3 regions of the Blastococcus sp. SYSU DS0753 genome follow, and region 3 is predicted to be linked to each of the others. Evidence: riboswitches for the same ligand, from Rfam matches in the RefSeq annotation. Region 3 holds a riboswitch; each other region holds the start of a gene.
What was found. Region 3 has a riboswitch for cyclic di-AMP ahead of ACI799_RS07740 (LysM peptidoglycan-binding domain-containing protein). Riboswitches for the same ligand answer to the same signal wherever they lie in the genome.

Region 1 (9,585 bases), on a different contig from region 3:
GCGACCAGCTGGTCCACCACGCCGCCTGCCCGGTCACGGTGGTGCGCACCGGGGCCCAGGGGCGGGACTTCACCGCCGACGAGGTCGGCGCCGCCGTCGGGGAGTGACCCCGGCGGCCCGGGGCGGGCGTCGGGCAGACTGCCGCTGACCTGCGGACCCACCGCGGGCAGGCGGCGGGAGGAGACGCGCGTGCGCGACTTCGCGGGCACGACGGTGGTACCGGTCGGCGAGGGGCCGGAGGACGTGCTCGTCGACGCGGCCGGGCGGGTCTGCACCGGTCTGGCCGACGGCCGGGTCGTGCGCACGGCAGGCCCGGGCGCCCCGGTCGAGACGGTCGCCCGCGTGCCGGGCCGTCCGCTGGGCCTGGAGTTCCTCGGGGCGGACGAGCTGCTGGTGTGCGCGTCCGACGCCGGGCTGCTGGCGGTCTCGCTGGCCGACGGGGCGGTGCGGACGCTGGTCGACCGGGTGGCCGGCCGCCGGCTGGAGGCGGTGAACAACGCAGCCGTCGCCGCGGATGGCACGATCTACTTCACCGACTCCTCCCAGCGGTTCCGCATCCCGCAGTGGCGGGCGGACCTGGTCCGGCGGACCGCCAGCGGCCGGCTGTTCCGCCGCACCCCCGACGGCACCGTGACCGAGCTGCTCGGCGGGCTGGAGTTCGCGAACGGGGTCGCGCTCGCCGCGGACGAGTCCTGGGTGGCGGTCGCCGAGACCGGCGCGGCGCGGCTCCGGCGAGTGTGGCTGACCGGCGCCCGGGCCGGCGCGAGCGAGGTGTTCGTCGACGACCTCCCCGGCCACCCCGACAACATCGCGCTGGGATCCGACGGGCTGGTGTGGATCACCCTCCCCAGCCCGCGCGTCGCGGCGCTGGCCGCCATCCACCGGCTGCCCGCACCGCTGCGGGCGCTGCTGAGCGCGCTGCCGCCGGCTCTGCAACCCAGCCCCGGCCGGACGCTGGGGGTGCTCGCCGTCGACGAGCACGGGGCGACGGTGCACCGGTTCAGCGGGGAGATCCCCGGGTTCGAGATGCTCACCGGGGTGCGCGAGTCCGGCGGCACCCTGTGGTTCGGCAGCCTCACCGGCAGCACGGTGGCCACGGTCGCCGTCTGACGGCCGGGATCAGTCCGGCGCCGTCGTGCCGTAGACGGCGGGGAGCCAGATGCCGAGCAGGACCTCGACGACATCCTGCTCGGCGACAGCGGGGCCGTCCCCGCTGAAGGTGGCGTAGAGCACCCGCTCGTTCATCGAGGTCAGGGCGACGGCGAGGTCGCGCGCAGCCGGCCCCGGCGGCGCGGCGCCCCGCGCGCGCTCGGCGTCGATCGCCGCCGCCGAACGCTGCACCCAGCGCTCGAGCACCGCCGACCACAGCGCGCGCACCTCGTCGTTGGTGGAGCGGGCCTGCGCCCAGGCGACGGTGAGCGAACGGTGGGTCCGGAAGGTGTCGTAGTAGGCGCCGATCGCGCGTGCCCAGCCGTCCCGCGCCCCGGCCGCCGGGGTGTCGAACGCCCGGCGCATCGCCGTGTCGGCCTCGGCCACGACGCGATCGAGCAGCGAGAGCAGTACCGCGTCCTTCGACGAGAAGTAGAAGTAGAACGTCGGGCGGGAGATGCCGGCGCCGCGCGCGAGGTCGTCGACCGAGATGGCCGCCAACGGCCGTTCGGCGAGGAGGCGCTCGGCGGTGGCGAGGATCGCGAGCTCCCGGTCGTCGCCGGAGGGCCGGACTGGACGCCGTCCCCGCCCAGCGGCGGGCACATGACTCGCGGCAGCCGGCACGGAGCGGAGGATAGCCGCACGCGGCCCCGGCTCGACACCCCGTTGACTCGCTCGACACTGCGTCGATAGCGTCGGCGGGCCACCCGCGGCGCGGGGTGCGGCCGAACGGCCCGGCGGAGCGAACCGGAGAGTGCTGGCATGACCACCGAGCACGTGGACGTCCTGATCGTCGGCGCCGGGCTCTCCGGCGTCGGGGCCGCCTGCCACCTGGAACGGGAGCGGCCGGGGACCAGCTACGCGGTGCTGGAGTCGCGGGCGGCGCTGGGCGGGACCTGGGACCTGTTCCGCTACCCGGGCATCCGGTCGGACTCGGACATGTTCACCCTGGGCTACTCCTTCCGCCCGTGGCGGGAGCCCGAGTCGATCGCCGACGGGCCGACCATCCGCCGGTACATCGAGGAGACCGCCCGCGAGTACGGCGTCACGGAGAGGATCCGCTACCACCATCGCGTCGTGTCGGCGGAGTGGTCGAGCGCCGAGGCCCGCTGGGCGGTCACCGCCGAGCGCGCCGACACCGGCGAGACGGTCACCCTCACGTGCACGTGGCTGTCGGTCTGCTCCGGCTACTACCGCTACGACCAGGGGTTCCGGCCGGAGTTCCCGGGCGAGCAGCGCTTCCGGGGGCAGCTGCTCCACCCGCAGCACTGGCCCGAGGGCATCGACCTGACCGGCAAGCGGGTCGTCGTCGTCGGTAGCGGCGCCACCGCGGTCACGCTGGTGCCCAACCTGGCGGAGCAGGCCGAGCACGTGACCATGCTGCAGCGCACGCCCAGCTACGTCATGTCGCTGCCCGGCCGTGACCCGATCGCGCAGAAGCTGCGGGCGCGGCTGCCGGAGCGGGTGGCCTACTCGGTCGTGCGGTGGAAGAACGTGCTCACCAGCACCGCGCTCTACCAGCTCAGCCGGCGCCGGCCGGCCCTGGTCCGCTCGCTGATCCGTCGCATGACGCAGAAGCAGCTGCCGGGGGTCGACGTCGACACGCACTTCAACCCGCCCTACGACCCCTGGGACCAGCGGCTGTGCCTGGTGCCCGACGGAGACCTGTTCCGCGCCCTCCGCCGGGGCACGGCGTCCATCGTCACCGACCGGATCGCGACCTTCACCGAGGAGGGGATCGAGCTGACGTCGGGCGAGCACCTGGCGGCCGACGTCGTCGTCACCGCGACCGGCCTGAACCTGCTGCCGGTCGGCGGGATGCGGATCGTGGTCGACGGGGAGCCGGTCGAGCTGCCCGAGCGGGTGTCCTACAAGGGCATGATGCTCTCCGGCGTGCCCAACTTCGCCATGGTCATCGGGTACACGAACGCCTCGTGGACCCTCAAGGCCGACCTGGTCAACCGCTACGTCTGCCGCCTGCTGGACCACCTCGACGAGCACGGCTACGCGTCGGCCACGCCGGTCGCCCCGCCGGAGGGCGGGGGAGCGCCCTTCCTCGACCTCGCGGCGGGCTACGTCCAGCGCAGCCTCGCCGGCCTGCCGCAGCAGGGGCGCCGCACACCCTGGCGGCTGCACCAGAACTACCTGCGGGACGTCGCCATGATGCGCCGGGGCTCGCTGGAGGACGAGGGCATGACCTTCCAGCCGCGCGTGCCTGCAGCCGCCCACGCGGATCGGGTCGTGGCCTGATGGGGCCCTACGCCTTCGCGGGCGGGACGGCGGTCGTCACGGGCGCCGCCAGCGGGATCGGCGAGGCGCTGGCCGCGCAGCTGGCCGACCGGGGCAGCCACCTGGTGCTGCTGGACCGCGACGCCGACCGGCTGGCGGCGGTGGCCGGGCGGATCGCCGCCGACCACCCGGCCCTGCGGGTGGCGACGCACGTGGTCGACCTGGCCGACGACGAGGCGACAGCGCGGGTGGCCCGGACGCTGGTGGCCGAGCACCCCGAGACCACGCTGCTGGTCAACAACGCGGGGGTCGCCCTGGGCGGTCGCTTCGACCAGATCGGGCTGGCGGACTTCGAGTGGGTCCTGGCGGTGAACCTGCGCGCCGTCGTCCGCCTCACCCACATGCTGCTGCCCGTGCTGAAGACCCACCCCGGCGCCCACGTCGTCAACGTCTCCAGCGTCTTCGGCATCTTCGCCCCGGCCGGGCAGGTCGCGTACGCGACGAGCAAGTTCGCCGTCCGCGGGTTCAGCGAGGCGCTCCGCCACGAGCTCGCCGACGACGGCATCGGCGTCACGGTCGTCCACCCGGGTGGGATCCGGACGCGGATCGCCGAGAGCGCCCGCACCGGCGCGGGCGTCTCGGTGGAGGAGTACGAGAAGGGGCGGGCGCAGTTCACCAAGCTGCTGCGGATGCCGCCGGAGGACGCCGCCGCCCGCATCGTGGCGGCCGTCGAGCGCCGCCGCCCCCGGCTGCTGATCGGCTGGAGCGCCACGGTGCCCGACGTGCTGGTCCGCCTGCTGCCCGGCACCTACTGGCGGCTGATCGCTCGCCGGGCGACCGCGCGGCCGAGGGGCTGAGCGCCGGAAAAGGTATTGCCGGTGCCAGTAGAACGGGGACGTGACCGACCCCTCCTGCCGGATCGTCGAGCTCGGCCCCGACGACGACCTCTTCCCCTCCTGGTGCGAGGTGTGGGCCGCCTCCGGCCGGGCCGCCCGGCCGCAGGACCCGCCCCGGCCGGCGCAGGAGGACGTCGCGCTGGGGCGGGAGCTCGTCGCGCCCGGTGGCTCCCGGGACGGCACCCACCGGGCCGCCCTGGTGGACGGCGCGGTCGCCGGCGCGCTCCGGCTGATCCTCCCGCGCAAGGACAACCCGACGCTGGCGGTGGTGGACCTCGCGGTGCACCCGGCCTCCCGGCGCCGTGGCCTCGGGAGCGCGCTGCTGGCCGAGGCCCGGGTACTCGCTGCCGCGCACGGCCGCAACTCGCTGGTGAGCGAGGTGGACGAGCCCGGCGCCGGGGCGCCGGGCCGCGCCTTCGCCGAGCGGCACGGCTGGTCCTGCGACCTGGTGGAGACCCGCCGGGAACTGGTGCTGCCGGTCGACGAGGACCGGCTGGGGGCGCTCGAGGCCGCGGCCGGCGCCGGGTACGAGATCGTCACCTGGCGGGACCGCACCCCGGACGCGCTGCTGGCCGACCGGGCGCTGCTGGAGCGGCGCATGACCACCGACGCACCCCACGGCGATCTGCCGGTGGGGGAGGAGGAGTGGGACGGGGACCGGATCCGCGAGTACGAGCGGACCCACGTCGCCCGGGGCCGGACGGTGCTCAGCGCGGGCGCGGTGATCGGCGGCCGGCTGGTCGGCTTCACCGACCTGCAGATCCCGCTCGCCCAGCCGGCGCTCGCCCACCAGGGCGGCACGCTGGTGCTCCGTGAGCACCGGGGGCACCGGCTCGGCGCCCGGATGAAGGCGGCCGTGCTGCGGGAGCTGGCAGCGGGGGTCCCCGGCGTCCGGCGGATCAGCACCTACAACTCCGAGGGCAACACGCCCATGGTCGCGGTCAACGAGGCGCTGGGTTTCCGCCCCGCCGGCGCGCTGTCGTCCTGGTCGACCCGCCTCTGAGCCGGGCGGTCCCACCGCCGCCGGCCGCGTGCGGTTGACTGCCGGGGTGGACCGTTCCATCCCTGCGGAGTTCGTCCGCGCCCACACCCGGCCGGTCCGGCCGGACCTGGTGCCCGAGGTGGAGCTGCTGGTCGCCGCCGACGTCGTCGCCCTGTGGGAGGCGATGGAGACCGAGCACGGGCGCACCTCCACGGACCCGCCGTTCTGGGCCGCGGCCTGGCCGGGCGGCCAGGCGCTGGCCCGCCACGTGCTCGACCACCCCGGCCTGGTGGCCGGGCGCACCGTGCTGGACCTGGGGGCGGGCAGCGGCCTGGTCGCGGTCGCGGCGGTCCTGGCCGGCGCGACCGCGGTGCTCGCCAGCGACGTCGACCCGTTCGCGCTGACCGCGATCGCCGTCAACGCCGAACGGAACGGCACCCCGGGCATCACGCCCGCCGGCGACGTGCTCGGGGGCGAGCCGCCCGACGTCGCGGTCGTCCTCGCCGGCGACGTCTGCTACGACCGGGAGATGACCGACCGGGTGCTGCCCTTCCTCGAGGCGGCCCGGGCCGGCGGTGCCGAGGTGCTGATCGGTGATCCCGGGCGGGTGTACCTCCCCGAGGACCGGCTGGAAGCGCTGGCGGTCTACGACGTGCCCGACACCGAGCCGTCGCCCACCGGGCCGGTGCCGGTGCGCCGGACCACGGTCTGGCGGCTCCCCTGACGGTCACCTCCCGTTCCTTTTCCCGCCAGGGGATTGTCACGAACGGATAACGCTGGTTACCGTGGGTCCCGCCCGGCCGGTCGTTCTCTCCCCATCCGGGGGAGGTCCGCCGGGCGCCGCCGAGTCGCCCGCCGAGGGCGAGCCGGGGACCCACCGAAGTACTGGGGTGAATCGCGCGCCGGGGCACGTCCTGGCGCGGGTAGGGCCGCTTCCCGCCCGAATCCGTCAGCTAACCCGGTAGGCGGCACGACGGAAGAAACGGAGAGCCGCCGCATGGCGAGCCTGCGGGCCCACCTTGCACGGAACCGCAGCCGGTACGGAGCCTCGCGCGCGCCTTCCCCGCGCTGAGCGCCCGGGCGTACGCCCGACACCGCTGCCCCTCGACCATCCCCGCAGCAGTTCCCGCCGCCGTCGCCGGCCCTGCCGCCCCCTGCCCCTGGAGCAGTTCCTCCCCATGAACCTTCGCGCCACCTCGATCACCCGTGCTCTCCGCCCCACGACCGGGCGCCGTTCGACGAAGACGGTCCGCCGTTCCGCGCTGCTGCTCCTGGCGGTCGCCGCGGCAGGCGGCCTGCTGGCCAACGGCGTCGTCGCCGACGAGCCGGTCGCCCAGGCCGAGCCGGAGCTGGCCTCCGTCAGCGTCGCCGAGCAGCTCGGCATCACCGACGAGACCCCCGCGCCCGACGTGACGGTGGCCGCGGCCGACACCCTCGGCCAGCTGGCCGCGAGCCGCAGCGAGCGCGCGGCCGAGCAGGCCGCCGCAGCGGAGGCGCGGGCCGCGGCCGAGCAGGCCGAGCTGGACCGCCGTGCCGCCGAGGAGGCCGCCCGCCGCGCCGCCGAGGAGGAGGCCGCGCGCAAGGCCGCTGCCGAGGAGGCCGCCCGCAAGGCCGCTGCCGAGGAGGCCGCCCGCGTGCAGGCGGCCCGGGAGCAGGCCGCCCGCACCCCGGCGCCGGCCGCACCAGCCCCGGCCCCGGCCCCGGCCCCGGCTCCGGCTCCTGCCCGGAGCGCTCCCGCGCCGGCCGCCGCGGCCCCGGCCGGCTCCTTCCAGGAGTACGCGATGGGCAAGCTCGGCGGCTCGGGCAGCGAGTTCAGCTGCCTGGAGAGCCTGTGGGGCAAGGAGAGCGGGTGGAACCCGAACGCCCAGAACCCGCGGAGCACCGCCTACGGCATCGCGCAGTTCCTCGACTCCACCTGGGCCGGGACCGGCATCGCCAAGACCTCCGACGGCTACCGGCAGATCGACGCCGGCCTGATCTACATCAACAACCGCTACGGCTCCCCGTGCGGCGCGTGGTCGCACTCCCAGGCCACCGGCTGGTACTGAGCGGGCCTCTGCCCCCGCCCCTCGCCCGCGCGGGGCGGGACCCTGCGGCGAGGCCGTTCCAGCACGTCACCACGCTCGGGTGGTCTTCGGACGGGGGCGTCCCCGCTGAGGCATTGGAGGCTTTACCTGCGTCGTCGGCCCCGAGGACGCAGGTAGAGCTTCCAATGCCCGGGGTCGGCTCAGCGCAGCCGAGCCTCGGCTCCAGGCCTAAGGTCGGTGCAGCGTGCACGGAGGGGGAGCGATGACCGAGGCCGACGACGCCGACCGGACCACCCCGCAGAGCGGGATCGTCGGGCGGTCGATCGACGAGTTCGTGAACCAGTTGCGGTTCTTCTCCGACCGCGCCCGCAACCTCGCCGGGAATGCGACGTCCCGCCTCCCGCTGCCGGCCCTGCCCAGCCCGCCCGGGGCGATGTCGGCGGCCCAGCTGCGCGCCGTCAAGGAGATGGTGACCGCGCAGCGCACCTCGATCGCCGCCATGCGCGCTCAGCTCGACGCGTTCGACCAGCAGCTCGCCGTCTTCGAGCGGATCCTCGACCCCCTGGTCGAGTGGAGCACGACCTGGGCGCGGCTGGAGGAGGCCGTCGGCGACATCGTGCGCCGGGAGCCGCCCGTCGAGCAGTGACGGTCAGCCCGCCAGCGACCTGACGAGCAGCACCGCGCCGGAGAGCAGGCACAGCACCAGGGCGGCGCGGCGCATGGCCGGCAGGGCCAGCCGCCGGCGCAGGGGTCCGGCGAGGAGGAAGCCGGTCAGCACGAACGGCACCAGCCCCGCACCGGTGAGCAGCCCGCCCCCGTCGAGCTCGCCGCCGGCGACCAGCACGCCGAGGGACAGCAGCGTCGTCCCGACGAAGAACACCGACAGGTTCGCCCGCTGGGCGGCCGGGGTGGGCGCGCGGTAGGTGACCACCAGGGGCGGTCCGGGCGTCGCCGCGACAGTCGAGAGCGTCCCGGAGGCGAAGCCGGCGACGGTGAGCGCGCGCCGCCCGCCCGGCAACCGCACCCCGGCGAGCGACGCGCCACAGGCGAGCAGCACGACGACAGCAACCGTTATCCCCAACAACCGGCCGTCGATGACCTGCACCAGCCCCAAGCCGACGACAACGCCGGGGGCCGAGGCGAGCATCGCACCGCGGAGGTTGTCGAACTCCAGTGCGGACCGTTCGCGCCACACCACCGGCAGCAGCGCGGTCAGCGTGCCCACCAGCAGCGGGCCGGGCACGAGAGCGGGCTGCACCAGCAGCACCAGCGGTCCGGCGAGGAGGCCGAAGCCCATGCCGGTCGCCGTCTGGACGACGGACGCCACCAGCACCGCCAGGCCGCACGCCAGGAGTGCGAGCGGGTCGGTGGCCAGCTCCACGCTCAGTAGCCGTCGTCCTCGTCCTCCGGCGGACGACGACGGAGCAGGCCGGTGACCGAACCCACCCGGCTCTGCGCCTGGCGCAGCCCGTGGACCAGGGGCATGAGGTCGTCGTGGATCCGGCGCAGCGTCTCGGGCACGGTGTCGACGGCGGGGTCGTCGAGCACGCGACCGACCCGCTCGATGCCGGGGCGCAGCGCCCGCACCGGCTCCTCCAACTCCTCGAGCAGGCTCTCCAGGCGTTCGGTGATCCGCTGCGCGGAGGCGATCGTCTCCCGGGCGGACGTGGTGGCGGCGGTCAGCTCGCGGACCGTGCCGTTGAGGTCGGCCAGCGTCCGGGGGAGCTGGGAGAGCGCCTCGGTCTGGGCCTGCAGCAGCGCGAGCAGCTCGCCGAACCCGGGGATGCGGGGCATGCCGAGACCGCGGAAGGGATCCACCTGGCAACCGTCGGCGACCGGTGCCGCGGGCGCAACCCGGCGACCGGGCGTAGCGCCGGCGACCGGCCGCGCCGGGCGGTGGGGACCCTTGCGCGCGGTCGATCAGGCGGCGTCGGTGAACGCGACGCGCGCCCACCGGTCGAGCGCCAGCAGCTGCCAGGCCCGCTGGACGAGCGGAGGCGCGTCGCGCAGCTCCACCCGGACTCCGGCGTCGGCCAGGGACCGGGCCCAGCGGGCGATCGCCCGGCAGCCGGCCACGTCGGCGAACCGGAGCCCGGAAAGATCCAGGGTGCAGGCGTCGCCCTCGATCGGGACGGCCCCCAGGATCCCCGCCAGCCGCTCCGCGCAGGCGACGTCGAGGTCCCCGACCAGCGCAATCCCGTACCGGTCGACGTAGGCGCGGAAGGCCGGCGGCGCGGACGGTGCGCTGAGCTGCGCCGCCGGGCGCACGTGGTCGCACCCCCGCGGCGACGCGCCCTCGCTC
Region 2 (9,585 bases), on a different contig from region 3:
GCGCCGTGCAGGTCGGTGCCGATCGTGGTCTGCCAGCCACCGGCGCGCATGGCGGCGTCCTCCTGCGGCACGTGCCGCACGGTGGCGAGGATCAGCGCCCAGGTGAGCTCGGCGGTGGCGGTGCCCGACGCCGCGGTGCCGCAGACGGTGATGCCGAGCTCGGCGGCGGCCGCGACGTCGATCGACTTGTTCCGCATGCCGGTGGTGACGAGCAACCGCAGGTCGGGCAGCCGTTCGAGCACGTCGCGTCCGAAGCGCGTGCGCTCCCGCATGGCGACGACGACGTCGACGCCGCGCAGCCGGGCGACCAGCGCATCCGGGTCGGCGACGGCGTCGGCGAACGTCACCACCTCGGCCGGTTCGGGCAGCCGGGACCAGTCGCAGAACTCGGCTGCGACGGACTGGTAGTCGTCCAGGACGGCGATGCGGTGCACGACCGCAAGGTCTACCGGACGCTCAGCCCTGCGGGCCGGTCGCGTCGGCGATGCCGCCCGGTTTGTCGCCGTCCTGGCCGCTCGGCGTCCGGGTCACGTCCCCGGACATGCCTCCCTCGGCCGCCCGGGGCGACTGCTCCCGTGCGGCGCCGACCTGGCCCTCCTCCGGGGTCTCCCCCGGCAGCCCCGCCTCGTTCGACGGGTCGTTCGCGCCGCCGTAGGGGCGGCCGGTCATCGATCCCTCGGTCATCTCGGCCCTCCTCGTACCCGGCCGGTCGACGCCGCCCCGGTCAGCGCGCGGTCGTGCCGCCGGAGCCGGTGCCCTTGCCCTTGTTCCTGAAGTTCGAGACGGCGTCCTTGATCTTCTGCTGGTTCTGCGGCTTCCTGGCCTCGTCCATGACCTTCTTGGCCATGCCACCCTTGGCGATCTTGCTCATGATTCCCATGCCCCGGTGGATGCCCACTGCGCCGGCACGGGAACCCCCGGAAGGCGATCGGATCACGCGGCCCCGGGCGGGTCGGCCTCCGCGTCGGGCCCGGCGCCCGGGTCGCGGGCGAGCAGGTAGGTGGCCACGCCGAGGATGATCCCGGCGGCGGCGGACAGCGCCACGATCACCGGGGTGCTGATCTCGCCGAGCACGGCGGTGAGCAGGTCGCGGGAGCGGGACGTGGGGTCGGCGAGGACCACCCCGACGAAGACGGCGACCAGCACCCCGGTCCCGGCGGCGGCGACGTGGGCGAGCCGGCCGGTGAACCCCATGCGGTCGCTCACGCTGCGGGCGGCCTTGACGATGCGTCCGGCGCGCAGGATGCGCAGGGCGCCGACCGTGCGCACCAGCCGCAGGATCTGGACCGGGCCGAGCGCGAAGACGACGGCGACGACCACCGCGACGGTGAGGGCGACCAGCCCCACGTGCCCGCGCAGCCAGGCACGCTTGTTCTCGGCGACGACGAGCAGGATCACCGTCTCGGCGACCAGCACCAGCCCGCTGACGGCGTCGATCGCGTGCCCGGCGGTGCCCAGCGTGCCCTCGGCGACGGTGAGGAACATGGCCGGGATCGAGGCCAGCGCGGCCACCAGGACCGGCACGGCGAGCCGCTCCTGCCAGCGCTCCTCGCGGGTCTTCACCGGGGCCCGGGAGGCGGACCCGGGAACGGGAGCGACCCCCGGCCGCGAGGCGGCTGCCTCGGGACCGGGGGTCGCTCCGTGGTTCCGCACGGTGCGGGGGTCAGCGGGTGGCGCCGCGACCCTTGCCGCCGCCGCCGCCACCGCTCTTGTTCTGGAAGTCCGCGATGAACTTCTTGATCTTCGCCTGGTTCTGCGGCTTCTTGGCCTCCTGGAACACCTTCGCCGCCACCCCGGACGCGATGAGCTTCCGCATCATTCCCATGTCTGCCTCCTCGTCGTCGCACCGGCTCGCCGGCCGGCCGGCTGATCAGGACCATCCCTGCCCCGCGGCGGCCCCCGCCAACCACCGGGCGGCAAGTCTCACCCGGTCGGTCACCAGGTGTCGACGTGCGGGCGCACCTTGCCCGGCGGCCGGGGGGTGGCCGCCGCCTCGCGGGTCAGCGTGGCGATCCAGCGGCGGGTGTCGACGGGGTCGATGACGTCGTCGATCTCCCAGTGCGCGGCGACGTTGAGGCCGCGGCCCTTCTCGTAGGCGGCGGCGACGGCGGCGTCGAACGCCGCCGCCCGCTCGGCGTCGTCCTCGATCGCGGCGAGCTCCCGGCGCATGCCGAGGCGCACCGCGCCCTCCAAGCCCATCGGCCCGAACTCGCTGGTCGGCCAGCCGACGGTGAACCGCGGCACCTTGGTGCTGCCCCCGGCCATCGCCTGCGCGCCCAGCCCGTAGGCCTTGCGGACGACGACGCTGCCGACCGGCACCGACAGGGTGGCGCCGGTGACGAACAGCCGGGAGAAGTGGCGCACCGTCGCCGTCTTCTCCGACTCCGGCCCGACCATGAAGCCCGGGGTGTCGCAGAGCGAGAGCACCGGCAGGCCGTGCGCGTCGCAGAGCTGGAGGAAGCGGGCGGCCTTGTCGGCGGCGTCGGCGTCGATGGCCCCGCCGAGATGCGTGGGCACGTTGGCGAGGACGCCGAGCGGCGCACCCTCGACCCGCGCCAGAGCGGTGATCATGCCGGCGCCCCAGCCGTCGCGGAGCTCGAGCACCGACCCCTCGTCGGCCAGCGCCCCCAGCACCGCGCGCATGTCGTAGACCCGCTTGCGGTTCTCGGGCACGAGGTGGCGCAGCAGCCGCTGGTCGGGGGCGGTCCACCCGGCCACCGGCCCCTGGAAGTACGACAGGTACTGCCGGGCCGCGGCGACGGCGGCGGCGTCGTCGGACACCCGGATGTCGACGACCCCGTTGGCGTGCTGGACGTCGATCGGCCCGATCTCCTCCGGTGCGACCACGCCGAGCCCGCCGCCCTCGATCATCGCCGGTCCGCCCATGCCGATGTTCGCGTCCTCGGTGGCGATGACGACGTCGCAGGTGCCGAGCAGCGCGGCGTTGCCGGCGAAGCAGCGGCCGCTGGCGATGCCGACGGTGGGCACCAGCCCCGACAGCCGGCCGAACAGGGCGAAGGCCGCCGTGTCGAGCGCGGAGACGACCGGGTGGTCGACGTCGCCGGGCCGCCCACCGCCACCCTCGGCGAAGAGGACGACCGGCAGCCGCCGCTTCTCCGCCAGCTCGAACAGCCGGTCCTTCTTCAGGTGCCCGCGCATGCCCTGGGTGCCGGCGAGCACCGTGTAGTCGTAGGAGACGACGACCGCCGGGTGGCCGGCGATGTCGGCGAGGCCGCCGACGACGCCGTCGGCGGGCGTCTTCCGCTGCAGCTCCTCGCGGCTGCGGCGGCGCTCCTGCGCGGCGAAGACCAGCGGCCCGTACTCCAGGAAGCTGCCCTCGTCGACGAGGTCGGCCAGGTTCTCCCGCGCCGTGCGCCGGCCCAGCGCGTGCCGCTTGGCGACGACCTCGGGGCGGTGCTCGTCGAGCCCCAGCTCGTGGCGGCGGCGCACCTCGGCGAGGTCGGGGCGGTCGGCGTCGAGGTCGATCGCCGCCGCGTCGGCCGCGGCGTCGCCGTCGGCGTGCTGCACGTCGGCGAGCAGCTGCCCCTGCCGCACGGTGTCGCCGACCCGCACCGCGATCCGGCGCACGGTGCCGCCGGCCGGCAGCGCGACGACGTGCTCCATCTTCATCGCCTCGAGGACGACGACCGCTCCCCCGGGCTCGACCGTGCTGCCCTCGGCCGCCGCGACCGCGACGACGGTGCCGGGGACCGGCGCGCGCAGCCCCTCCCCCGCCTCGGGCGCGGGCGCGGGCGCGGCGCTGCCGGCCAGCTCGGCGAGGTGGTCGTCGACGAAGGTGGTGGTGGCGCGTGCGGCGTCCGGGTGCGCGAGCAGGGCGCGGAGGAATTCGGTGTTGGTCGGGACGCCGGCGACCTGCACCTCGCCGAGCGCCCGGTGCAGGTGGCGCAGCGCGTCGGCGAGCGCGCCCTGCCGCTCGTGCACCACCACCTTGGCCAGCAGCGGGTCGTAGCGCGGGCTCTGCTCGGCGCCGGGGCGGGCGGCGGTGTCCACCCGCACGCCCGGGCCGCCGGGGAGCGCGAGGGCGGTGATGGTGCCGGCGGAAGGGACGACGGCGCCGTCGGCGGTGAGGGTCTCGGCGAGGACGCGGGCCTGGACGGCGGTGCCGACCGGACGGGGCGCACCGTCGGCCAGCCCCAGGTCGGCGAGAGTCGCGCCGGCGGCAACCCGCAGCTGCATGCGCACCAGGTCCAGGCCCAGCGTCTCCTCGGTGACCGTGTGCTCCACCTGCAGCCGCGGATTGCACTCCAGGAAGGCGAACCGCTCGGGCGCCCCGGCGGGCACGAGGAACTCGACGGTGGCCAGCCCGCGCAGCCCGACGTGCCGGGCGAGCGCCGCCGCCGCGTCGTGCAGCCGGCCGCGGACGGCATCCGGCAGGTCCGGTGCGGGGGCGATCTCGACGACCTTCTGCCGATTGCGCTGCAGCGAGCAGTCGCGGTCACCGAGGACGACCACGTCCGCGCCGGCGTCACCGAGCAGCTGCACCTCGACGTGCCGGGCGTCCTCGACCAGCTCCTCGGCCAGCAGCGCCTCGGTGCCGAACGCGACGCGGGCCTCGCCGGCCAGCGCGGCGACCGCGGCCGCGACGTCGTCGCCCCGGCGCAGGACGCGGGTGGCCCGCCCGCCCCCGCCGAACCGCGCCTTGAGCATCACCGCGCCGGTCGCGTCGAGCAGGTCGGCGACCTCCTGCGAGGTGGCGGCGTCGCCGGTGCCGTGCGGAACCGGCACGCCGGCGGCCTCGGCGGCCGCGCGGGCGAGCACCTTGTCACCGAGCGTCTCCAGGACGGAGGCGCCGGGGCCCACCACCGCCGGCGCCTCGCCGCTGACGCCGCACGCCCGGGGCAGCGCCGGGCTCTCGGAGAGGAAGCCGTAACCGGGGTGGATCAGCGCGCAGCCGGTGTCCACGGCGGCCTGCACGACCGCGGCGGCGTCGAGGTAGGCCGCCGGACCGCTGCCGGGGAGGAGGTGGACCTCGTCCGCGGCGGCGAGGTGCGGGGCGTGCGGCTCGTCGGCGGCGGCGACGGCGACCGACGTCAGCCCCTCGGCGGCGGCGGCGCGGGCGATGCGGACGGCGATCTCGCCACGGTTGGCGATCAGCAGGCGGGCCACCCGGCGATGCTCGCACGCCCCGCCGACCGGCCTGTGGCGGTGGTCACCCCGCAGACGACGGTGCCGCGGCCGGAAGGCCCGGTCGCGGCACCGCCGTCCTCGCAGGATCGATCAGGGCTGCAGGCCCGTGAACGCACCCGAGCCGGTGCGCTGCACCTCACCGGCGCCGGGCATGCCCAGGAAGCCGGCCACGCTCCACGCCGAGGCGTACAGGTGCCCGTGCGTCCACTCCAGCCCGGTCGGCATGGTCACCTGCGCGGTGGCCCGCTCGCCGGAGGGCGAGATGCGGGTGACCTCACCGATCGTGGAGGGGTCGAAGTCCTCCGCCGGCGGGCCCTCGGGGAAGCCCTCGAGGACGTTGGACGCGTAGACGGTGCCGTGCGGGTCGACGGCGACGCCGGTGACCCCCGTCAGTCCACCGATCACGTCGACGACCTCGCCGTGCCGGTCCAGCACGTAGACCCGCGCCGCACCGGGCGCCTCGGCGCCCAGCGTGCCGACGTAGATGAGGCCGTTCGGGCCCTCGGCGATCTCGGTCGGGACCGAGTCGCACCCCACGGTGCCGGGGTTGTTCTCGGCCTCCGCGCACTCGGGGGTGTCGGTGACCGTCGGCGGCACGAAGAACGTGCTGATCTTCCCGCTGCGCAGGTCGATGGAGAGGACGGCGTTGGCGCCGGCGTCGCTGACCAGCAGCCGGTTGGGCTGGGCGAGCACCGCGAACGGGTTGGACAGCGTCTCGATCGGCACCTGCTCGCCGTCGACCTCCATGAACTGCTGCTGGCCGTCGGGGTTGTGGTCCAGCTCGTACTGGAGGAGGTCCCACGTGCGCAGGATCTGGCCGTCCGGCTTGGCCTCGACGACCACCTGGCTGGGTGTGCCGGGCGGCACGGGGGGAGCCCCCTCCTCCGCCGGCGGGGCTTCGCCCACCGCGACGAAGAGGCCGCCGTACTTGTAGTCGACACCCTGCGCGTTGCCCAGGCCGCTGAGCAGCGTCCGGACCCGCCCGTCGCGCAGGTCCACCGAGGACACCTCGCCGGAGTCGGCCTCGGCCACCACGAGCTGGTGGCCCTTGAACTCGCTGAGCTGACGCGGTCCGTCCAGCCCCGCCGCCACGGTGACGATGTCGTCCTCGCCGCCGTCCGCCAGTGCCGTCGCCGGGGACACCGCCACCAGCGCCAGCGCCGCGGCCGCTCCCACGGCCGCCCTCCCTGCCTTCATCCTGCTCCCCTTGCCTCGAGATCCCCCGTGGAACGTCCGGGAAACTGCCAGGCGTCTGCCACCGGGAAGTGAACCGTCGACGTCCGGTTCTCCCGCTCCCTGTGCGTCGTTGCTAGGTGTAGTCACTCCATCGACGGCGCCCCGGGAGGCTCCGGATCAGCCCTGTACGCGGCGGACACGGCGGAGCGCACAGCGTGCGGACCCGCCGCGACGGAGGAAGTAAGCGTGCGCTGACGATCGGTGACCGGCGAGGCCGCGCCTCGCGCCGTCGTCCGCGCGTCCACGGTGGTCGACGCGCGAGTCGCCCGGGCCCGCCCCCGTGGTCGACACGCCGCTCGCGGGCCGGTCCCCCGCGTGTCGGCCGGTGGGTAGGTGGACGGATCCCGACCTAGCGTCGTCGCGGTCCGGACGGGATCCCGTCGTCACCGCTCCCGGTGACACCCGTCCGGCACCGCCGAACCGGGCGTCGGATCCGACCGCCGCCCGGACCGGGGACCCACCGCAGCACTGGGGTGAAGCGTGGCCGCGAGCCGGTCAAGCCGGGCGAGTTCCCCGCCCGAACCCGTCAGCTAACCCGGTAGGCGGTCGATGGAGAACAGGAGAACCGTCGTCCATGACGACCACGCGCACGTCCACCACCCGCCGCTCCGTCCGCGGCGCGGCGCTCGCCCTCTTCACCGGAGCGGGCATCGCTCTCACCCCGTTCGCCGCCACCGCCTCCACCGGTGACGGGGGTGGCGGCGGTACGACGACCGTCGTCACCACGCCCGTCGTGGCGCCCACCCACGCCGCGCAGGTCGCCGTCGACACGGCCCTGGCGCAGCAGGGCAAGCCCTACGTCTGGGGCGGTACCGGCCCCGGCGGCTACGACTGCTCGGGCCTGACCTGGTCGGCCTACCAGGCCGCGGGCGTGGAGATCCCCCGGACCTCGCGGGCGCAGTCGACGGCGGGGGTCTTCGTGGACCGGGCCCACCTGCAGCCCGGCGACCTGATCTTCTTCTACGACCCGGTCGGTCACGTCGGCATGTACATCGGCGACGGGCTGATGGTGCACTCCTCCACCTACGGCAACCCGGTGGCGGTCGTGCCGGTGGACTCGATGTGGGGCTACAACACCGCGCGTCGCGTCGTCTGATCCGGCGCTCTCCCCGGTGCCCCGGCCGATGCGGCCGGGGCACCGGGGCGTTCACACCAGGCGCAGCGTCGCCCGCTTGAGCCGCACGATCAGCCGCATGCCGCCGGACTCCACCAGCTCCCGCTGCCGTGCGCGCAATTGCTCACCGAGCTGCTCGAGCCGCTCCTCGCCCAGGGCGTGCGCCTGGGGGAACATCCGCTGCTCCTCCTCCATCGTGTGGTGGCGCAGCGTCTTCTCCAGCATGCGCACCTCGGTGGTGAACTCCGGGTCGTCGGGTGCCGTGCGCATCACGGTGGCCAGCTGGTCGTCGATCTGCCGGTGCTCGGCGTGCGCGAGGGAGAGCAGCGGCGAGACGTCGACGACGGCCGGGTAGAACAGCTCGTCCTCGATCTGGGTGTGGATCTCCAGCTCCCGCAGCAGCCGGCCGCGCAGCTCCTCCCGCCGCTCGGTCTCCTCGCCGGTCGTCTCCGCCAGGTCGCGCAGCAGCCCGCGCAGCACGTCGTGGTGGGCGGTCAGAACCTCGTCGGCCTTCATCGGGATGCCTCCTGGACGGTGGTGATCGCGGTGGGCGTGCGCCAGTCGGCCCGGCGGCGCACCTCGACCCGGCCCTCGCGGACCCGCGTGTCGAAGCAGGGCAGCGGTGCGGTGGAGGGGCCCTGGGCCGGCTCACCGGTGGCCAGGTCGAACCGCGACCCGTGCCAGGGGCAGACCAGGTCGCCGCGGTGCAGCCAGCCCTCCCCGAGCGGCCCGCCCTGGTGGGGGCAGCGGCCACCGACGGCCTGCACGGCACCGCCGGTGGCGACGAGGACGACGGGCATGCCGTCGACGTCCACCGGCACCGGCTCGCCCTCGGGCAGGTCGGCCAGGGCGGCGGCGTCGGTGAAGCGCCGCGGTTCGTAGCTGCGGACGGCGTGGTCGGTACCCATCCCGTGCCGGTAGGAGAGCGCGCCACCGAGCCAGCCGCTGGCGACGGTGACCGCGTAGCCCGCGGCGGCGGTGACGCGCGCGCGGGCGGCCCGGCCGCGGGCCCGATCGGCCAGCGACCAGGTGTAGAGCGCGAGCGCGGCACTGTTCAGCCCGGCGTGCACCAGCCCGACGCGGCGGGCCTGGTCGTGGGCGTGCTGCCAGTCGGTCAGCCCGGTGGCCGCCGCGGCCACCGCGCCGGCGACGCCGACCCGCACCGCGGTGCGGGCCGCCGCCCCGGAGCCCGGCCCGCCGCGGCCCGTGGCGTCCAAGGCGTCGAGGGCCAGGGCCGCCGTCCACGACCCGATCGGCACGGTGACCAGGGCGGGGTGCAGCGGGTGGCCGAGCCAGACACCGTGCAGCAGGTCCTGCAGCGGCCGGGCATAGCGCCCGGCGAGCAGGAAGGTCAGCGAGATGCCGTGCTCGACCGGGTAGCTGGGGGCGTCGAGGACCTCCCAGCGCTCGACCGCCCGCAGGGTCCGCTCGAACACCCCCCGCACAATCACCGGCGCACTCTCCGTCGACGCATTCTTCGCATCTGCCCAGGTGGGGAGCGGTGAAACAGCGCGGGACCGGCTCGTGCGCCGCGCCGCGGCGTCGTAGCGTCCGGTGCCATGGCGACGCGAGAGTTCCGGACGGTGCTGGAGGGCGGTTCCTACTTCGAGGGGCCGCGGTGGCGCGACGGGCAGTGGTGGGTCTCGGACTTTTACCGGCGCACCGTCAGCCGGGTCTCGCCCGGCGGCGGGGAGAACGTCGTCCTCGAGGTGGAGAACCAGCCCTCGGGCCTGGGCTGGCTGCCCGACGGCTCGTTGCTCGTGGTGTCGATGAAGGACCACCGGCTGCTCCGGGTCGCCGACGGCGAGGTGTCCACGCACGCCGACCTCTCCGCGGTCTGCGGCGGGCACCTCAACGACATGGTGGTCGACGCCGCCGGCCGGGCGTTCGTCGGCGACTTCGGCTTCGACCTCATGGGCGGTGGCGCGCCCGCCCCGGCGTCGGTGAAGCGGGTCGACCCCGACGGCACGGTGACCGTGGTGGCCGAGGACCTGCGCTTCCCGAACGGCTCGGTGATCACCCCGGACGGCGGCACGCTGGTCGTCGGCGAGACGTGGGGCAACCGCTTCACGGCGTTCGACATCGCC
Region 3 (9,585 bases):
ATCGTCTACTGCAACGGCCGCACCGGGCAGGCGTCGCTGACCAAGCCCGAGAACGGCACCGTGCCCGACAGTCCGGACCTCGGCCCGCTGGTGAAGACGCTGCTGGACACGATCCCGGCGCCGGAGTACGACGCCGAGGAGCCGCTGCGCGCGCAGGTCACCAACCTCGACGCCTCGCCGTTCCTGGGTCGCCTGGCGCTGCTGCGCATCCACTCCGGTGAGATGAAGCGCGGCCAGCAGGTCGCCTGGTGCAAGGTCGACGGCACGATCAAGAACGTCAAGATCACCGAGCTGCTGGTCACCGAGGGTCTCACCCGGACGCCGGCCGAGAGCGCCGGCCCCGGCGACCTGGTCGCCATCGCCGGCATCGAGGACATCATGATCGGCGACACCCTCGCCGACCCGAACGACCCGCGGCCGCTGCCCCCGCTGACCGTCGACGAGCCCTCGATCTCGATCACCATCGGGATCAACACCTCGCCGCTGTCGGGCAAGTCGGGCAAGAAGCTCACCGCCCGCCTGATCAAGAACCGCCTCGACCAGGAGCTGGTCGGCAACGTCAGCGTGCGCATGCTGCCCACCGACCGCCCCGACACCTGGGAGATGCAGGGCCGTGGCGAGCTGGCGCTGGCCATCCTCGTCGAGCAGCTGCGCCGCGAGGAGTTCGAGCTCACCGTCGGCCGGCCCACCGTCGTCACCAAGGAGATCGACGGCAAGCTGCACGAGCCCGTCGAGCGGGTCACCATCGACACCCCCGGCGAGTACGTCGGCACCCTGACCCAGGCTCTCGCGGTGCGCCGCGGCCGGCTGGAGAACCTGGTGCACCACGACACCGGCTGGGCGCGGATGGAGTACGTCGTCCCCTCCCGCGGCCTCATCGGGTTCCGCACCGAGTTCCTGACCGAGACCCGCGGCACCGGCGTGCTGAACAGCAACCTCGAGGGCTACGAGCCGTGGCTGGGCGACATGCGCGCCCGGCCGACCGGCTCGCTGGTCGCCGACCGCCAGGGCGTGGCGACGACCTACTCGATGTTCTCGCTGCAGGAGCGTGGCCAGCTCATGGTCCAGCCGGGCACCGAGGTCTACGAGGGCATGATCGTGGGTGAGAACTCCCGTCCGGACGACATGGACGTGAACATCACCAAGGAGAAGAAGCTCACCAACATGCGCAAGTCCACCTCCGAGGAGCTGGAGCGGCTGATCCCGCCGAGGATCCTCAACCTGGAGCAGGCGCTGGAGTTCTGTGCCGAGGACGAGTGCGTGGAGGTCACGCCGGCCGGCGTCCGCATCCGCAAGGTGGTGCTCGACCAGACCGAGCGCGGCAAGGCCAAGAACCGCAAGCCCAAGCCCAGCTGATCCGCCCATGACGCAGCGAGCCCCTGCCCGGTGATCCGGGCAGGGGCTCGCTGCGTCATGGGGCCGTTACGGCGCCGGCACGAAGGCCACGTGCGGGTGGTCCATGTGGTTGGCGGTGGGGGAGCCGCGGTCCTCCATGGGCTGCCAGGCCCAGCCCGTCCACGTCCCGGCGATCCGCTGCTGCCAGATCACGTACTCGACGCCGAGGCGCGCCGCGTTGTCGATGACGTACTGGCTGAGCGCGTCGCCCGTGGCCCGGTCGTCGTAGACCATGAAGTCGGCGGCGCGGCCCTCCGACGGGCTGTGGCCGGGGCGGGTGAGCACCGTCGGGATGCCGAACTCCGCGGCGACCTCCGCGACGGCGGGGCGCACGTGCGGTTCCCACGCGCCGTAGGCGGCGGTGTCGAGGGCCGGCCGGTCCGCGGCGCGGCTGGCACGCTCCGGGGCCGCCGACGGGCCGCCGACGAGGGTGAGTCGCTGCCCGACGCGCAGCACGTTCGGGTCCGCCCCGATGACCTCGAGGTTGAGGGCGTGCACGTCCTGCCAGGTGGTGCCGTGGCGGGCGGCGATGCCGCCCAGCGTGTCGCCCGGCTGCACCACGTACTCGCCGCCGGCGGGGGCGGGGGCGGCAGGGGCGGCGCCCGATCCGCCGATGACGAGGACCTGCCCGACGCGCAGGACGTTCGGGTCGGCGCCGATGGTGGCGAGGTTGTCGGCGTGGATGGTCTGCCACGAGGTGCCGTGGGCGGCCGCGAGCCCGCCCAGCGTGTCACCGGGGACGACCGTGTGCTCCCCGGGGTGGGCCTGTGCCGGACCGGCGATCGCGAGGGAGGCGGCCGCGGCGGCCGCGAGGACCACGGCCGGACGTGCCATGGCCGCCGCCGCCGCGGAGGTGCGGGTGGAGCGACCGGGTCGTGCCGTGCGGTGCTTGAGCATGGGGAAGCCTCTCGCCGCCTGCGGGGTTAGCTGTCGGGTTCGGGCGAGAGCTGCCCGGCCGCGTGCTGCGGCTTCACCCCGAGGCCGAGGGCCAGGATCTCGTGGGTTCCCCGCGCCTGCCCGTCGTGTGCACGGGTCCGGTGGCGGTGGGCAGGTTCGGCGGTCCGCCATCCGGGCCCACCCGTTGGTGGACGCAGCACGGTAGGCAGACCGCCGTCCCCGACGGCAAGGCCGCGGAGCCTCCATCGCGGGCGGCCCCGCGCGGACTGACTCGCCGTGGCCCGCCCCCGACTGCCCGTGTGCGGTGCTCGTACCGGCGGCGCACGGTCCGCGGCGCGGGCTCCGTGCTCGTCAGGTCACGAATCGTGATGACTGGCCGGAGCGGTCCGACGCGCCCGCCACGCCGTCGAGAAGTCTCGCCTCGCACCCGTCCTACGTTGACCTCGGAGCCGTCTCCCCGGCTCCCTGGGAAGAGGAAGGCGGCCGAACGCTCATGGCGACGATCACCCGTACGGTTCCGGCGATCGAGGGCTTCCGGGGTGGCATCGACGTCCGGGTGAGCCTGCGCGCCGACGCCGGATCGGGCGGTTCGGCGTTCGACGGTGCGTGGTTCCCGCGGAGCCGGGACCTCGCCGTGGAGCTGCCGGAGCTGATCGCGGCGCTGGAGCGGCGTGGTGTGCGGGTGGAGCGGTTCACCTACGCCCTCGACGCCTGGGAGCCGGCCCCCCGCAAGCTGGAGGTGCTGGGCCGCACGGTCCGCGCCGGCGGCTTCCGGAGCATGGACCCGCAGGTCGTCTGCCTCACCTGGGCTGGGGGGAACCGCCGGGCCGACCTGCTGGTCGTCCCGCCGGAGACCGACGTCCTCACCGGCGCCCGGGCGCTGCGGCTGTGCACCCGGCGGGGCCTGCCGTCCTCGCCCCAGATGGTGCTCGCCGCGGCCCGTTCCACGCCCCTTCCGCAGGTGCCCACGCTGCCGGTGTCCCGCGCGGTGTAGCGCTCGTCCGCCGACGGCGGATCCGCTGCCGGCGAACTCCCTGGACGCGCGGGCGCCGACCGGGCTGGAGTGCTCGGCATGAGACTCCTCGTCCTCGGCGGCACCCACTTCCTCGGCCGGCACGTGGTGGAGGCCGCGCTCGCTCGCGGGCACGACGTCGCCACCTTCACCCGGGGCCTGACGGGTCCGCCGCCGGAGGGCGCGCGGGCGCTGCACGGCGACCGCGACGACCCCGGCGCGCTGCCGCGCGCGCTGGGGGAGTGGGAGCCCGAGCTCGTCGTCGACACCTCCTGCCAGACCCGGGCCGCCGCCCGCAACGCCGCTGCGGCGCTGGGCCGGGTCCGCTCCTACGTCTTCGTGAGCAGCCTCAACGCGTACCGCAACTGGCCGCCGGGGCCGCTCGGCCCGGAGGACGGCGAGCCGACCTGGGACACCGAGGACGACGAGTACGGGCCGATCAAGGCCTTCGGCGAACGGGAGCTCGCCGCCGCCGTCGGTGGCCGCTTCCTCGCCGCCCGTGCCGGCCTGATCGTCGGCCCCTCCGACCCGATCCACCGCCTCGGCTGGTGGCTGGAGCGCATCGCGAGCGGCGGTCGGGTGGTCGTCCCGGCCGAGGGCGTCGCCCAGCCGATCGCGCTGGTCGACGCCCGTGACCTGGCCGCCTGGCTCGTGGACATGGCCGGGCAGGGCCGCACCGGTGCGGTCAACGCCACGGGGCCGGCGGGCATGACGACCCTGGGCGGCCTGCTCGAGCTCTGCCGGGTCGTCACCGGGAGCGCGGCGGAGTGGGTACCGGTGCCCGAGGCCGACCTCCTCGCCGCCGGCGTCCAGGAGTGGCTGCACCTGCCGCTGTGGCTGCGCCACGAGGTCGCCCGCACCGCCTGGGACGTCGACACCACCCGGGCCGCCGAGCTCGGGCTGGCCACGCGGGCGCTGGAGGCGACCGTCGCCGACACCTGGGCGTGGCTGCGCTCGCACGAGCGGCCGGTGCCGCCGGCGCACCGCCCCGCCGACCAGCCCGGACCCGGCCTCCCGGCCGAGCTGGAGGCCTTCCTGCTGGCCGGCCGCTAGGAGCAGCCGGCGGGTGCCGTGCGGCGCCCTGTCAGTCGCGGGGGGCGCTGGGTCGGCCCGCGCCGACCGGGACCTCGCGGGAGTCGGTGGCGTCGGCGGCCACGTTCTGCTCGGCCACCTCGGCGAGGGCGTCGGCCGACTCCAGCCGCGCGTCCCGCCGGTACTGGCGGTAGGAGTGGACGACGGCCAGCACCCAGACGACCGCGAGCACCGCGTAGACCAGGGCGCTGACGGCGTCGCCGGCGTCCACCCAGTCGCTGCGCAGCAGCGTGCGGGTGTTGGTGATCACGATCATCCCGCCGACCAGGGAGCCCAGCATGCGCGGCGGGATGTGCCGCACCAGCCACGCGGCGATCGGCGCGGCGACGAGGCCGCCGGCGAGCAGCCCGGCGACCCACAGGGGGTCGATGCCCGCCGAGCCCAGCGCCATCAGGAAGCCGAGGCTGGCCGCCAGCGCGACGAGGAACTCGGAGGTGTCGATCGAGCCGATGACCTTGCGCGGCTCCATGCGGCCGCTGGCCAGCAGCGCCGGCGTGCCGACCGGTCCCCAGCCGCCGCCACCGGTGGCGTCGACGAAGCCGGCCACCAGGCCCAGAGGCGTGAGGAAGCGCCGGCGGATGGGCTTGCCGACGTTCCGCCGGTCGATGCCGCGGAGCGTGAAGCGCACCAGGATGTAGACGCCCAGCGAGACCAGGATCAGCGACATGACCGGCGCCGCGACCGACGTCGAGAGGCCGGACAGGAAGTGGGCGCCGGCGAACGCCCCGACCGCACCGGGCACCCCCACCTTGGCGACGACCTTCCAGTCGACGTTGCCGAACTTCCAGTGCGAGAGCCCGGAGGCGAGCGTGGTGCCGATCTCGGCGAGGTGGATGGTCGCCGACGCCGCGGCCGGGTTGGTGCCGATGGCCAGCAGCAGGGTCGTCGAGGTGACGCCGTAGGCCATGCCGAGGCTGCCGTCGACGAGCTGGGCACCGAGCCCGGCGAGGGCGAGCAGGATCAGGGTCTTCACGGGCACTGGCTCCGGGGTCTCAGGACGCGGGCGCGCAGCGGCGACCGCGTGAGGCGAGGGTGAGACGTGGTGGCGCCGGGGAGGCGCGGGGGCTCAGCAGCCCGGACAGGCGGCGGTGCAGACGCGCAACAGGTCGACGTGTCGGCGGCTCACCAGGAGCAGCATCGTCGTCCGCGTCACGGCGCAATGTCTACCAGATCGATGCACTTAGGCGCAGTGCTGGTCCCGACGCGTGGGACGGCGGTGGCGGGTGCGCGCGATGGGCCCGTTGTGGCACGGCGAGGTGCGGGTGCCGGCGCCGCGCGGTCAGCTGAGCGCGGCCTCGCCCGGGCCGGCCTCCTCGCGCACCGCAGCGAGGGACTCCACGAGGTCGGCCCGGGCCCGCGCCACCCGGGAGCGGATGGTGCCGACGGGGCACCCGGCGACCTCCGCGGCCTCGGCGTAGGGCAGTCCCAGCAGCTGCGTCAGCACGAACGCCTCGCGCCGGTCGGGGGCCAGCCGGGCCAGCAGGTCGGCGACCGCGGCGCCCTCGCCGACGGCGTCCGCGGCGCCCGGCGGGGCCAGCAGTTCCAGGTCGGCGGACTCCCGGACCAGGGTCAGCCGGCGCCGGCGGCGGGACTTCAGCGCGTCGGCGCAGACCCGGCGGGCGATGGCCAGCAGCCAGGTGCGGACCGAGGACCGGCCCTCGAAGCGGTGCAGGGAGCCGAACGCCCGCAGGTAGGTCTCCTGCGTCAGGTCGTCGGCGGAGGCCCGGTCGCCGAGCGCGGCGCAGAGCCGCCAGACGTCGGACTGCGTCTCCCGCACGAGGGTGGCCGCAGCCAGCGGGTCGCCGTCGGCGGCGTCCGCGGCCAGGCGTGCCAGGTCGTCCATGTCCTCGTCAGCGTGTCGCAGGTCACCCGGGAGGCCCGGAACCGGGCGATGCCCGGCGGCGACTAATCAACCATGTCCTGCCACACCTGCCGCGAGGCGCTCTCCGCGCGGCTCGACGGCGAGCCGCTCGGGATGCCCGCCGACGAGCTCGACGCGCACCTCGCCACGTGCCGCGGGTGCGCGGCCTGGGCCGCCGCCGCCGAGCGCGTGACCCGCCGAGCGCGGCTGGCGCCGGCCCCGTCGGTGCCCGACCTCACTGCGAGCGTCCTCTCGGCGCTGCCGCGCGAGCTCCCGGGTGCGCGGGCGGCCGCGCGCGCCCGGCTGGCGGACACGGCGGTGCGGCTGGCGCTGCTCGCCGTCGGGGTGGCGCAGGCGACGCTGGCCTGGCCGGTGCTCGCCTCCGGCGCCGGCGCGATGAGCGCCCCGGTGCACATGGCCCGGGAGAGCGGCGCCTGGAACCTGGCGCTGGCCGCGGCGTTCCTGGCCGTCGCGGCCGGTCCGCGGCTGGCGGCCGGCGGGCTGCCCTTCCTGGGTTCCTTCGTGGCCCTGCTGCTCCCGGTGACGGTCGCCGACCTGCAGGCCGGGCACGTGCACACCGACCGGGCGCTGGCCCACCTGCTGCTCGTGGCCGGCACGGCGCTGGTGGCGACCGTCGCGTGGCGGGGCCGCCGGCATCGTTCCGTCCCCGCGGTCGCCGACCGGCGGGTGACCGCGTGAGGCGCACCGCCCTTCTGCTCGCGCTGCTGGTTCTCGGCTGGTTCGGTGCGGGCATCGGCACGGCCGGTCCTGCGGCCGCGCACGCCACGCTGGTCTCCACGACCCCGGGGGAGGGCGCGCGGCTCGACGCCGCGCCCGACGAGGTGACCCTGCGGTTCTCCGAGGGCGTCTCGCTGGGCGCCGGGTACGCCCGGGTCCTCGGCGCCGACCAGCAGCGGGTGGACTCCGGGAACGCCTCCGTCGACGGCGACGTCGTCACCGTCCCGTTGCGCGGGGACCTGCCCGACGGCGGCTACCTCGTCACCTACCGGGTGGTCTCGGCCGACTCGCACCCGGTCTCCGGTGCCTTCTCCTTCGTCGTCGGCGACGGCGAGCTGCTGGGCGCCGACGCGGCGGACGCGGCGCCGGCGACCGACCCGGTCGTCGGACTGCTGCTGCCCGTGGCGCGCTGGGTGGGCTACGCCGGGCTGGCGCTGGCGCTCGGGGTGCCCGTGCTGGTCGCCACCTGCTGGCCGACCGGGCGGGGCACCGCGCGGCTGCGGCGCATGGCCCTCGGCGGGGCCGCCGCGGTCGCCCTCTCCGCGGCCACCGGGTTCCTCCTGCAGGGCCCCTATGCCGCGGGCGCGGGGCTCGGCGCGATCGCCGACCCCGCGCTGCTCGGCGCCACGGCGCGGACGGGCGCGGGCTGGTCCGCCCTCGCACGCGCCGCCCTGGCCGTCGCCCTGGTGCTGGCGCTGCGCCGTGCCTGGCGGGCTGCCGCACCACCGGGGCGGGGGACCGCCGTCGGGGTGGCGGCCCTGGGCGGCGGACTGGTCCTGGCGACCGCGGCGGTCGGCCACCCGGTCGCCGGGCCGTGGCCGGTCCTGGCCGTGCTGGTCGCGGCGGTGCACGCGGGGGCGATGGCGGTCTGGTTGGGCGGGCTCGCCGGCCTGCTCGCCGCCGCGGTGCGGCCGGGCGCCGCACCGGGCGACGTGGCCGCCGCCCTCCCACGGTTCTCCCGGCTGGCGTTCGGCGCGGTCGTGGCGCTCGTCGTGTCCGGGATCGTGCAGTCGGTGCGGGAGGTCGCGTCCCCCACCGCACTGGTGGAGACGACGTACGGCCGTCTGCTCGCGGTCAAGCTGCTGCTCGTGGTGGTCGTCCTCGCCGCGGCCGGGATCTCCCGGGTGTGGGTGCAGCAGCGGCTGGGTGTCCGCCGTCCTCCGCGACGCCGGACGACGACCGTGCACGCGTTCGCCGCCGCGACCGCCGCCGCGGGCCGGGCCGAGCCCGCCCCTGCGGCGGTGGCGGCCGCGGGGGAGCGGGAACAGGCGCAGGCGGAGGCCGCGGTCGAGCACCTGCCGGCGTTGCGGCGCTCACTGCTCGTGGAAGCGGTGCTGGCCGCCGTCGTCCTCGCGCTGTCGGCGGTGCTGGTCGCGACGCCGCCGGCCCGGACGGCGCTGGCCCAGCCGGTGGAGGTCGTGCTCCCCCTGCAGAGCGGCTCCGGCGCCACCTCGGGCAGCGTGCAGATGACGGTCGAGCCCGCGCGCCCCGGCCCGAACACGCTGCACCTCTACCTCTTCGACGACGACGGCCGGCTCACGCAGCCGGCCGAGATCCGGGTGGCCCTCACCGAGCGGAGCCAGGAGATCGGTCCGCTGGACATCGCCCTGCAGCCCGCCGGCCCCGGTCACTTCGTCGGCGACGGCATGTCGATCCCGGGCGCCGGCACCTGGACGCTCACCGCCACCGTCCGGCTCGACGAGTTCACCGCCCTCACCGCGGCCACGGACTTCCCCGTGCGCTGACCTCCCGACCCCCCGTCCGACCGCGTTCCTTCCCTTCCTTCCCGAGGAGTCCTGTGTCCCTGCCCCGTCCGCTCGCCCGGCTCGCCGTCCTGCTGCTGGCCACCCTGACCGCCCTGGTGGCGGCCGTGGGCCTCGCGACCATCGCGTCCGCCCACGTCACCGTCTCCTCCGCCGACGCGGAGCCCGGGGGGTACGGCAAGCTCACCTTCCGCGTGCCGAACGAGAGCGACACCGCCAGCACCGTCGCCCTGCGGATCCAGATCCCCGAGGAGGCCGCGATGGGCTCCCTCCGGGCGCAGCCGGTGCCGGGCTGGACGGTGACGATGACGACCGCCGAGCTGGCCGAGCCGGTCGAGGTGCACGGCCGGCAGATCAGCTCGTACGTCTCGGTGGTGGAGTACCGCGCCACCGACGGCGCCGGCATCGCGCCCGGCCAGTTCCAGGAGTTCGCCCTCTCCGGCGGACCGTTCCCGGAGGCCGAGCAGCTCAGCTTCCCGGCGGTGCAGAGTTACAGCGACGGTAGCGAATCGGCGTGGATCGAGCCCACGGTCGACGGGCAGGACGAGCCCGAGCGCCCTGCCCCGGTGCTGTCGCTGGCCGCCGAGGGCGAGCAGACGGGGCACGGCGCCGGCGACGAGACCGCGGGGCACACCGGCGACGAGGCCGCGGGGCACACCGGCGGCGACCCGGGCGCGATCGCGCTCTTCGTGTCGATCCTCGCGCTGCTCGTCGCGCTCGCCGGTGTCGTCCTCGGCGTGCGGGCCTCCCGACGTACCGTGTCCTCGTGACATCCGCCGTTCGACGTCCCCGCCGGGTCGCGCCGGCGCTGCTGCTCACCACGGGCC

Region 1: another riboswitch for cyclic di-AMP. It lies ahead of ACI799_RS18470 (aggregation-promoting factor C-terminal-like domain-containing protein); the one in region 3 lies ahead of ACI799_RS07740 (LysM peptidoglycan-binding domain-containing protein).
Region 2: another riboswitch for cyclic di-AMP. It lies ahead of ACI799_RS02185 (C40 family peptidase); the one in region 3 lies ahead of ACI799_RS07740 (LysM peptidoglycan-binding domain-containing protein).

The regions. Positions count from the first base shown of each region.
Region 1 is NZ_JBJHAT010000031.1:22,081-31,665, reverse strand. It holds gene ACI799_RS18505 (universal stress protein) at 1-107, shown strand, start outside; gene ACI799_RS18500 (SMP-30/gluconolactonase/LRE family protein) at 190-1,110, shown strand; gene ACI799_RS18495 (TetR/AcrR family transcriptional regulator) at 1,120-1,773, opposite strand; gene ACI799_RS18490 (flavin-containing monooxygenase) at 1,912-3,399, shown strand; gene ACI799_RS18485 (SDR family NAD(P)-dependent oxidoreductase) at 3,399-4,235, shown strand; gene ACI799_RS18480 (GNAT family N-acetyltransferase) at 4,276-5,277, shown strand; gene ACI799_RS18475 (class I SAM-dependent methyltransferase) at 5,324-5,980, shown strand; cyclic di-AMP (ydaO/yuaA leader) riboswitch at 6,098-6,224, shown strand; gene ACI799_RS18470 (aggregation-promoting factor C-terminal-like domain-containing protein) at 6,435-7,304, shown strand; gene ACI799_RS18465 (hypothetical protein) at 7,546-7,929, shown strand; gene ACI799_RS18460 (TSUP family transporter) at 7,933-8,664, opposite strand; gene ACI799_RS18455 (hypothetical protein) at 8,667-9,101, opposite strand; gene ACI799_RS18450 (STAS domain-containing protein) at 9,204-9,585, opposite strand, start outside.
Region 2 is NZ_JBJHAT010000002.1:36,632-46,216, forward strand. It holds gene ACI799_RS02150 (D-2-hydroxyacid dehydrogenase family protein) at 1-434, opposite strand, end outside; gene ACI799_RS02155 (hypothetical protein) at 457-684, opposite strand; gene ACI799_RS02160 (hypothetical protein) at 725-880, opposite strand; gene ACI799_RS02165 (hypothetical protein) at 934-1,563, opposite strand; gene ACI799_RS02170 (hypothetical protein) at 1,664-1,825, opposite strand; gene ACI799_RS02175 (carboxyl transferase domain-containing protein) at 1,936-5,127, opposite strand; gene ACI799_RS02180 (ScyD/ScyE family protein) at 5,239-6,324, opposite strand; cyclic di-AMP (ydaO/yuaA leader) riboswitch at 6,788-6,944, shown strand; gene ACI799_RS02185 (C40 family peptidase) at 6,959-7,480, shown strand; gene ACI799_RS02190 (hemerythrin domain-containing protein) at 7,532-8,014, opposite strand; gene ACI799_RS02195 (Rieske 2Fe-2S domain-containing protein) at 8,011-8,949, opposite strand; gene ACI799_RS02200 (SMP-30/gluconolactonase/LRE family protein) at 9,058-9,585, shown strand, end outside.
Region 3 is NZ_JBJHAT010000006.1:118,209-127,793, reverse strand. It holds gene typA (translational GTPase TypA) at 1-1,356, shown strand, start outside; gene ACI799_RS07740 (LysM peptidoglycan-binding domain-containing protein) at 1,423-2,229, opposite strand; cyclic di-AMP (ydaO/yuaA leader) riboswitch at 2,313-2,406, opposite strand; gene ACI799_RS07735 (DUF5994 family protein) at 2,786-3,286, shown strand; gene ACI799_RS07730 (NAD-dependent epimerase/dehydratase family protein) at 3,365-4,357, shown strand; gene ACI799_RS07725 (sulfite exporter TauE/SafE family protein) at 4,389-5,369, opposite strand; gene ACI799_RS07720 (sigma-70 family RNA polymerase sigma factor) at 5,676-6,239, opposite strand; gene ACI799_RS07715 (zf-HC2 domain-containing protein) at 6,312-6,956, shown strand; gene ACI799_RS07710 (copper resistance CopC/CopD family protein) at 6,953-8,740, shown strand; gene ACI799_RS07705 (YcnI family copper-binding membrane protein) at 8,794-9,528, shown strand; gene ACI799_RS07700 (SCO family protein) at 9,525-9,585, shown strand, end outside.